DNA from 3 places in the Comamonas sp. C11 genome. Region 3 is predicted to be linked to each of the others. Evidence: riboswitches for the same ligand, from Rfam matches in the RefSeq annotation. Region 3 holds a riboswitch; each other region holds the start of a gene.
What was found. Region 3 has a riboswitch for thiamine pyrophosphate ahead of NOX35_RS11580 (long-chain fatty acid--CoA ligase). Riboswitches for the same ligand answer to the same signal wherever they lie in the genome.

Region 1: linked by a shared signal. The riboswitch ahead of thiC (phosphomethylpyrimidine synthase ThiC) and the one ahead of NOX35_RS11580 (long-chain fatty acid--CoA ligase) in region 3 are both predicted to bind thiamine pyrophosphate.
Region 2: linked by a shared signal. The riboswitch ahead of NOX35_RS16695 (FAD-dependent oxidoreductase) and the one ahead of NOX35_RS11580 (long-chain fatty acid--CoA ligase) in region 3 are both predicted to bind thiamine pyrophosphate.

What each region holds. Positions count from the first base shown of each region.
Region 1 is NZ_CP101743.1:4,177,062-4,179,321, reverse strand. Features, by position in the region: gene NOX35_RS19110 (nitroreductase) at 1-617, shown strand, start outside; TPP riboswitch at 687-804, shown strand; gene thiC (phosphomethylpyrimidine synthase ThiC) at 1,063-2,260, shown strand, end outside.
Region 2 is NZ_CP101743.1:3,633,779-3,636,038, reverse strand. Features, by position in the region: gene NOX35_RS16695 (FAD-dependent oxidoreductase) at 1-917, opposite strand, end outside; TPP riboswitch at 981-1,142, opposite strand; gene thiD (bifunctional hydroxymethylpyrimidine kinase/phosphomethylpyrimidine kinase) at 1,208-2,080, shown strand; gene NOX35_RS16685 (SH3 domain-containing protein) at 2,148-2,260, opposite strand, start outside.
Region 3 is NZ_CP101743.1:2,521,653-2,523,912, forward strand. Features, by position in the region: gene NOX35_RS11575 (TonB-dependent receptor) at 1-399, opposite strand, end outside; TPP riboswitch at 710-801, shown strand; gene NOX35_RS11580 (long-chain fatty acid--CoA ligase) at 872-1,966, shown strand; gene NOX35_RS11585 (acyl-CoA reductase) at 1,963-2,260, shown strand, end outside.

The sequences.
Region 1 (2,260 bases), 1.7 Mb from region 3:
AGGCCGTGGCTGCTGCCACGGTGCGGGACTTGCTGGAGACAGCCGCGCAGGCGCCGTCCGGCGGCAATATGCAACCCTGGCGTGTGACCGCCGTGGGCGGACAGGCGCTCAAGGATCTGTGCGCCAAGGCCAGGCAGACCGAGGCCGTGCAGCGCCCCGGCCTGTCCTATCCACCCGGTTTGTGGGAGCCCTACCGCAGTCGCCGCTTTGAAAACGGAGAAGATCTGTACCGCGCAATCAATATCGGCCGCGAGGACAAGGCTGCACGTCTGGCCCAGCTGGCCAAGAACGGCCAGATGTTCGGTGCGCCCGTAGGCATTTTTGTGGCCGTGGAGGAACGCATGGGCTATGCGCAATGGGTGGATCTGGGCATCTATCTGCAGTCCTTCATGCTGCTGGCCGTGGAAAAAGGTCTGGCCACTTGTGCCCAGGGCTTCTGGCGCATGTACAACGATATGCTGATCGAACAGCTGGCATTGCCGGATGGCTACCAGATTGCCTTTGGCATTGCCCTGGGCTACGAGGATGTCAGCGCACCTATCAACCAGTGGCGCGCAAGCCGTGCGGCCAGCCATGAATGGCTGGTGCTGAAAGGGCTAGACGAGGCTGCGGATTAGGCGCTTGAGGGTCAGGATAGTTAAACAGCTTCAATGGTGCGCAAATTGCGGCAAAACCAGCCTATACTGCGTACAGCTCCGGGGTGTGCAAAAGCGCTGAGATGCCAGTCACTGTGAAAACAGTGCAGGCGAACCCGACGAACTTGATCCGGTTCATACCGGCGGAAGAAGAGCGGGACCCTGACGCAGGGCCGATGGATGGACAGGACAGCCGGCATCAGTGCCAGCCCTGAAAACCATGGGCACAGCAAACCCCAGGCGCCTCGCGCACTGGGGTTTTGTCTTTTTCGGGCAGCCCGGTGCGTGGAGGTCAGGGCTGAAGTTGCAGAACTCAGCGGCATAGGCCGGACACCCATTCGGGACCGGGCCAGTGCAGGGCAAGATCAGAGCAGGGCCGCATTCCACGGAGCGTTTGATGCATTTCAACCGCTTTGAGGAGACTGCGATGAACGCCCCTGATTCCATTTTCACGCCTGCTGCAGGCCATGCCCCCGATGCCGCTCGTTTTGCCGAGCTGCTGGCCCAGTCGCGCCAGCCGTTTCCGTCATCGACCAAGAGCTATCTGAGCGGCGCGCTGCATCCGCAGCTGCGTGTGCCGGTGCGCGATATTGCGCTCACCAATGGAGAGCAGGTCAGCGTCTACGACACCTCGGGCCCCTATACCGACCCCGCCGTGCAGATCGACGTGCGCCAGGGCCTGCCCAGTGTGCGCGGTGCCTGGATCGAAGCGCGCGGCGACAGCGAATACTATGTGGGTCGCCAGCGCGTGGCGCTGGACGACGGCGGCAAGCGCGGTGAGGAAGATGCGCGCGTGGCCCAGCTGCGTGCCGAGGCGGCCGCGCTGCAGCGCCAGCCACGCCGTGCCAAATCCGGCCAGAACGTGACCCAGATGCACTATGCCAAGCGCGGCATCATCACGCCCGAGATGGAGTATGTGGCCCTGCGCGAGAACGGCCGCCGCGAATGGATGGCGCAGTACCAGCAGGACGCGGCGCGCGAGCTGCGCCTGGCCGGCAACAGCCTGGGCGCATCGATCCCGAAGATCATCACACCCGAATTCGTGCGCGACGAAGTGGCGCGCGGCCGCGCCATCATTCCGGCCAATATCAACCATCCTGAAATCGAGCCCATGGCCATAGGCCGCAATTTCAAGGTCAAGATCAACGCCAACATCGGCAATTCGGCCGTGACCTCCAGCATCGAGGAAGAGGTGGAAAAGCTGGTCTGGGCCATTCGCTGGGGGGCGGACAATGTCATGGATCTGTCCACCGGCAAGAACATCCACACCACACGCGACTGGATTGTGCGCAACTCGCCCGTGCCCATCGGCACCGTGCCCATCTACCAGGCGCTGGAGAAGGTCGGCGGCATTGCCGAAGACTTGACCTGGCCCATCTTCCGCGACACGCTGATCGAGCAGGCAGAGCAGGGCGTGGACTACTTCACCATCCACGCCGGGGTGCGCCTGGCCTATATCCACCTCACGGCGCAGCGTCGCACCGGCATCGTCTCGCGTGGCGGCTCCATCATGGCCAAGTGGTGCATGGCCCATCATCGCGAAAGCTTCCTCTACGAGCATTTCGAAGACATCTGCGACATCATGAAGCAGTACGACGTCAGCTTCTCGCTGGGCGACGGCCTGC
Region 2 (2,260 bases), 1.1 Mb from region 3:
GTGGGGCGGCACTGGGTGGCGATCTCCACTATGCGGCCTTCGGCAAAGCCGGAGTGAACGGTATAGGCCGCGCTCAGCAGCTCCAGCGTGGAGCGCACGCTGGCTGGCGACATATCGTCGGACTCGATTTCGGTCGCGCCAATCACGAACAGATGATCTTCCTTGGGCGCGATATAGATGGGGTAGCGTGGATGGATCAGGCGTGTGGGCCGCTGCAGCGTGACTTCGGGCGCATGGATGCGCACCACCTCGCCGCGAATGCCGCGCAGCTGCTTCCACTGGGTGCGGGCCCCCAGGCCCCGGCAGTCGAACACGAAGTCCGGCTGGCCAGCCTCGCCGGGGCGGAAGTCGCTGATTTCGCGTGGGCTGTCCCAGTGCAGCTTCACACCCAGCGCGGTGAGCTTGTCGACCAGCGCCGTCAGCAGCTGGCGGTTGTCCAGCTGGCCTTCGCCGGGCAGATAGACGGCCTGGTTGAAGCGTCCCTGCAGCGCGGGCTCGCAGTCCTGCAGTGCCGCGCCGGTCTTCTCCTGCATGGCCGGCAGGCTGGGGTTGATGCGCCGGTTTTTCTCCAGCAGGCCGAAAAAGCGCGCCGCGTCGCCCTGGTCCTGACGGTGCCAGAGAATCAGCGTGCCGTTTTGCTGCAGGAACACGTGCTGCTCAAGCTGGGCTATCAGCTCGGGCCAGCGCTTGAGCCCATGCTGGCCCATGCGCACCACGCCGGGCTCGGTAATGGCCGACTCGGCCAGCGGAGCCAGCATGGCGGCCGCCACGCGCGCGGCTGCGCCATCGCCTAGCGGGCCGTGGGCGTCATAGAGGTCGATGGCATGACCGCGCTGGGCCAGGGCCAGCGACAGCAGACGGCCCATGAGGCCGCCGCCGAGAATTGCGATCTTTGAAGAAGCTTGTAGCAATGACATGTGCAAATCGTTTTCCATCCGGACACAGGAACAGGGCCATGTGCAGGACAAAACGCGGCATGCCTTGCGGCTTGTGAAACTCCCCACGCCAGCATGACCTGGATCGGGTGCAGGGGGCACAGGGCACGGATGGTGCTCTGGTGCGCAGCCGGTGGCTGTCGCGGCCCCAGGGTGTTTCTCAGTCCACGCAGGCTGCTTGCCTGCGGGACACCCCTGTTTCGTCCGTTGGACATTACAGCACAACCGCAAACTGCGCGCATTGACCATGCGCATGGGCGATAATTTTTGCCATGACTGTGATTGCTTCATCCTCCATCCCCGGCGCCGCAAAAAAGCGCTATGCACGCGTGCTCTCCATCGCCGGCTCGGACAGCGGCGGTGGCGCCGGCATCCAGGCCGACCTCAAGACCTGCGCGGCTCTGGGCTGCTACGGCATGACGGCAATCACGGCCATCACCGTGCAGAACACGCTGGGCGTGACGGGCATTCACGGCATTCCGCTGGATACCGTGCGCGGCCAGATCGATGCCGTTGTGCAGGACATAGGCGTCGATGCCGTCAAGATCGGCATGCTGGCAACCCCCGATGTGGTGAGTGTGGTGGCGGATGCGATTCGTCGCCACGGGATCAGGAACGTGGTGCTGGACCCCGTGATGGTGGCCACCAGCGGCGATCGCCTGATCGTTCCCGAGACGGCTCAGGCACTGGTCCAGGAGCTGTTCCCTCTGGCGACGGTGATTACCCCTAATCTGGATGAAGCAGCTTTGCTGCTGGGTCGCAACATCGACGGCATTGGAGCGCTGGATGCGGCCGTGGCCGATCTGCTGGCCATGGGGGCGCCGGCGGTGTTGCTCAAGGGTGGGCATCTGAGCGGCGATCTGGTCATGGATGTGCTGGGCCGGCAAGGCCGGCAGGCAGGCGACTATCTGCGCCTGCAGTCGCAGCGCATCGTCACCCATAACGGCCATGGCACGGGTTGCACGCTGTCGTCGGCGATTGCATCTTTCCTGGCCCAGGGGCTGGAGCTGGAGGCCGCAGTGACCGAGGCGCGCCGCTATATTCTGGGCGCCATCGAGGCGGGAGCCGAGGTCTATACGGGCCAGGGCCACGGCCCCCTCAATCATGGCTATGCGCCGCGTGCACAGCTGATCGTCGAAGGCTGATTGCCGACGCCCGCAAAAAAGGCCTGCTGCTGCAGGCCTTTGGCTTTGGTGGGCCCGGGCTCGGGGATTACCAGCCCCAGACCAGATTCTTGGCCACCCAGCCGCTCTGGCCGTTGCTGCGCTGGACCTGGGCCCAGCTGCCTTGCTTTTTCAGCGTCTGCAGCACCTCATGCTGCTCCA
Region 3 (2,260 bases):
CTGGCCATCGGGCATGGTGGAGGGGATGCCGCCCACATAGATCTGTATGCCGCGCACGCCGAAAGTGGAGCGCGCGCCAAAGCCGCGAATCGACAGCTGCAGGTCTTGCGCGTAGTTCTGGCGGTTCTGCAGCTGCAGGCCCGGAGCTGCGCTCAGGGATTCCGAGAGATTGACCTGCAGATTGCGCTCGCGCATGCGCTCGCCGTCGAGCACGGTGACGGATGCCGGGGTCTGCTCAAGCGCGGACTCCTGCAAGGTGCTGCGCACGGTGACTTCGGACAACTGGGGCAGGTCCGGCTGGGCGGCGGCTTGCTGGGCTGTTGCGGACTGTGCCGTTAGCAGCAGTCCGGCGGCGGCCACAGGCCAGCCTGCCAGATGACAAAGGCGCGAAAAATGCATGTGAATATCTCTGGGACTTGGGGCGGGCATTCAGTGCCCTGGATGGCTTGCAAGCTTTGCTGACGCCGTCCATCGCCACGACATGCCGCGCTTTCAGGCATGTCGTACCAGCACCATTGTCGGCGCCGCGGCAGGTTGCGTCTCAGACAGCTTGCGGAGCTGGGTCGATTGTATTTGGGCAGCAGTGTTTTGATGTTTTTGCCCTGGATGTCCTTCTTGTCCTTGCTGGAGCCTTACCCCAGGTTACAAGTGACGCGACTTTCATGCGGCAGCTCAGCCTCCTTGCAGCGATGCCGTTGGGGTAAGATGGCGCCGCGCTCCGGGGTGCACGCCAGTGCTGAGATCTACACCCGCGAACTTGACCCGGTTCATACCGGCGGAAGAAGAGCTTGCAAGCTGACCTCAGGGCAGTGCGTTCTCGCATGGTCAGCAAGCCTTCGGAGCATGATGTCCCCGCTCTCGAAGGAATTTCATGGACAAGGCCGCTTCGCTGGTCGCCGATCTGCTTGCTTTCATCGCAATGGATGACTGTACCGACGACCAGTTCAATCAACTCGCCCTGCGCCTTTTCGCCTACCAGTACGAATGCAATGCGCCGTTTCGCAGCTTTTGCCAGCGACGCGGCGCCACGCTGCGCAATGTCAGGAGCTGGCGCGATGTTCCGGCCGTGCCCATCGATGCCTTCAAGGCCATGGAACTGCGCAGCGAGCCGCCGTCGCCCGCCGAGCGCGTATTCATGACCAGCGGCACCACGGGCCGCGCCGCACGTGGACGTCATTTCCATCCGCAGCTCGAGGTCTACGACCTGTCCATGAAGCGCTATTTCTCCAGGCGTTTCATGCAGGGTCTGGAGCGCATGTCCATGGGCATTCTGTTTCCCGATGAGCAGGCCATGCCCAATTCCTCGCTGGCTCACTATCTGGCCTTGGCCCGGTCCGAATTCGGTTCGGCCGGCAGCCGCTACTACCTGAACTCGGAAGGGCTGGACATGCCGGCCCTGTGTGCCGCGCTGGCAGAGTCCGAGCGCAGCGGCCAGCCCTTTGCCCTGCTGGGCGCGAGCTTCAGCCTGGTCCATGTGATGGATGCCCTGCGTGCGCAGGGCCGCAGCTTTCGCCTGCCCGCAGGCAGCCGCGTGCTGGATACGGGTGGCTACAAGGGGCAGTCGCGCGAGCTGCCGCTCGAGCAGTTCTATGCCGAGCTTTCCCAGCTGCTGGGCGTGCCCCGCAGTCTGTGCATCAATATGTATGGCATGACGGAGCTGAGCACCCAGTTCTATGACGATGGCAATGCGGTGCTGCCTTCGGTCAAGTCCGGTCCGCACTGGATCCGTTCGCGTCTGGTCGAGCCGATCACCGGCAGGGACGTGGCAGCTGGTGAGCGCGGCATTCTGGTGCATTGCGATCTGGCCAACTACAACGCGGTGACCACCATCCTGACCGAGGATGTGGGCCTGTGGGCCGGCCAGCAGGAAAAAGACGGCTTTTTGCTGCTGGGGCGGGCCGAGGGTGCCGCAGCCAAGGGCTGCTCGCTGGCGGTTGAAGAGTTTGTGAAAGCTGCCGGCGCATGAGCGAGCAGCGCAAGCTACAGCGCATCAGGGCTGGCTATCTGCCTGGCCTCGGCGATGATGAAGTGCAGTGGCAGACGCTGGACTTCAAGTCTGGGAACGGCCGGGGGCTGGAAGTCTGCGTTCCCGTGCTGACGGCGCCGCAGATGCAGGCACTGGCCAGTCGTGTGCGTACAGCTGCGGCCATCCATCTGCGTCCCATGCCGGTGGCCGAGATCATCGATGCCGTCGATCGTGCGATGGCCCGTCTGCTGGATCGCAACGATATCTACCGCCAGCAGGCTGAAGCCTGGCTGC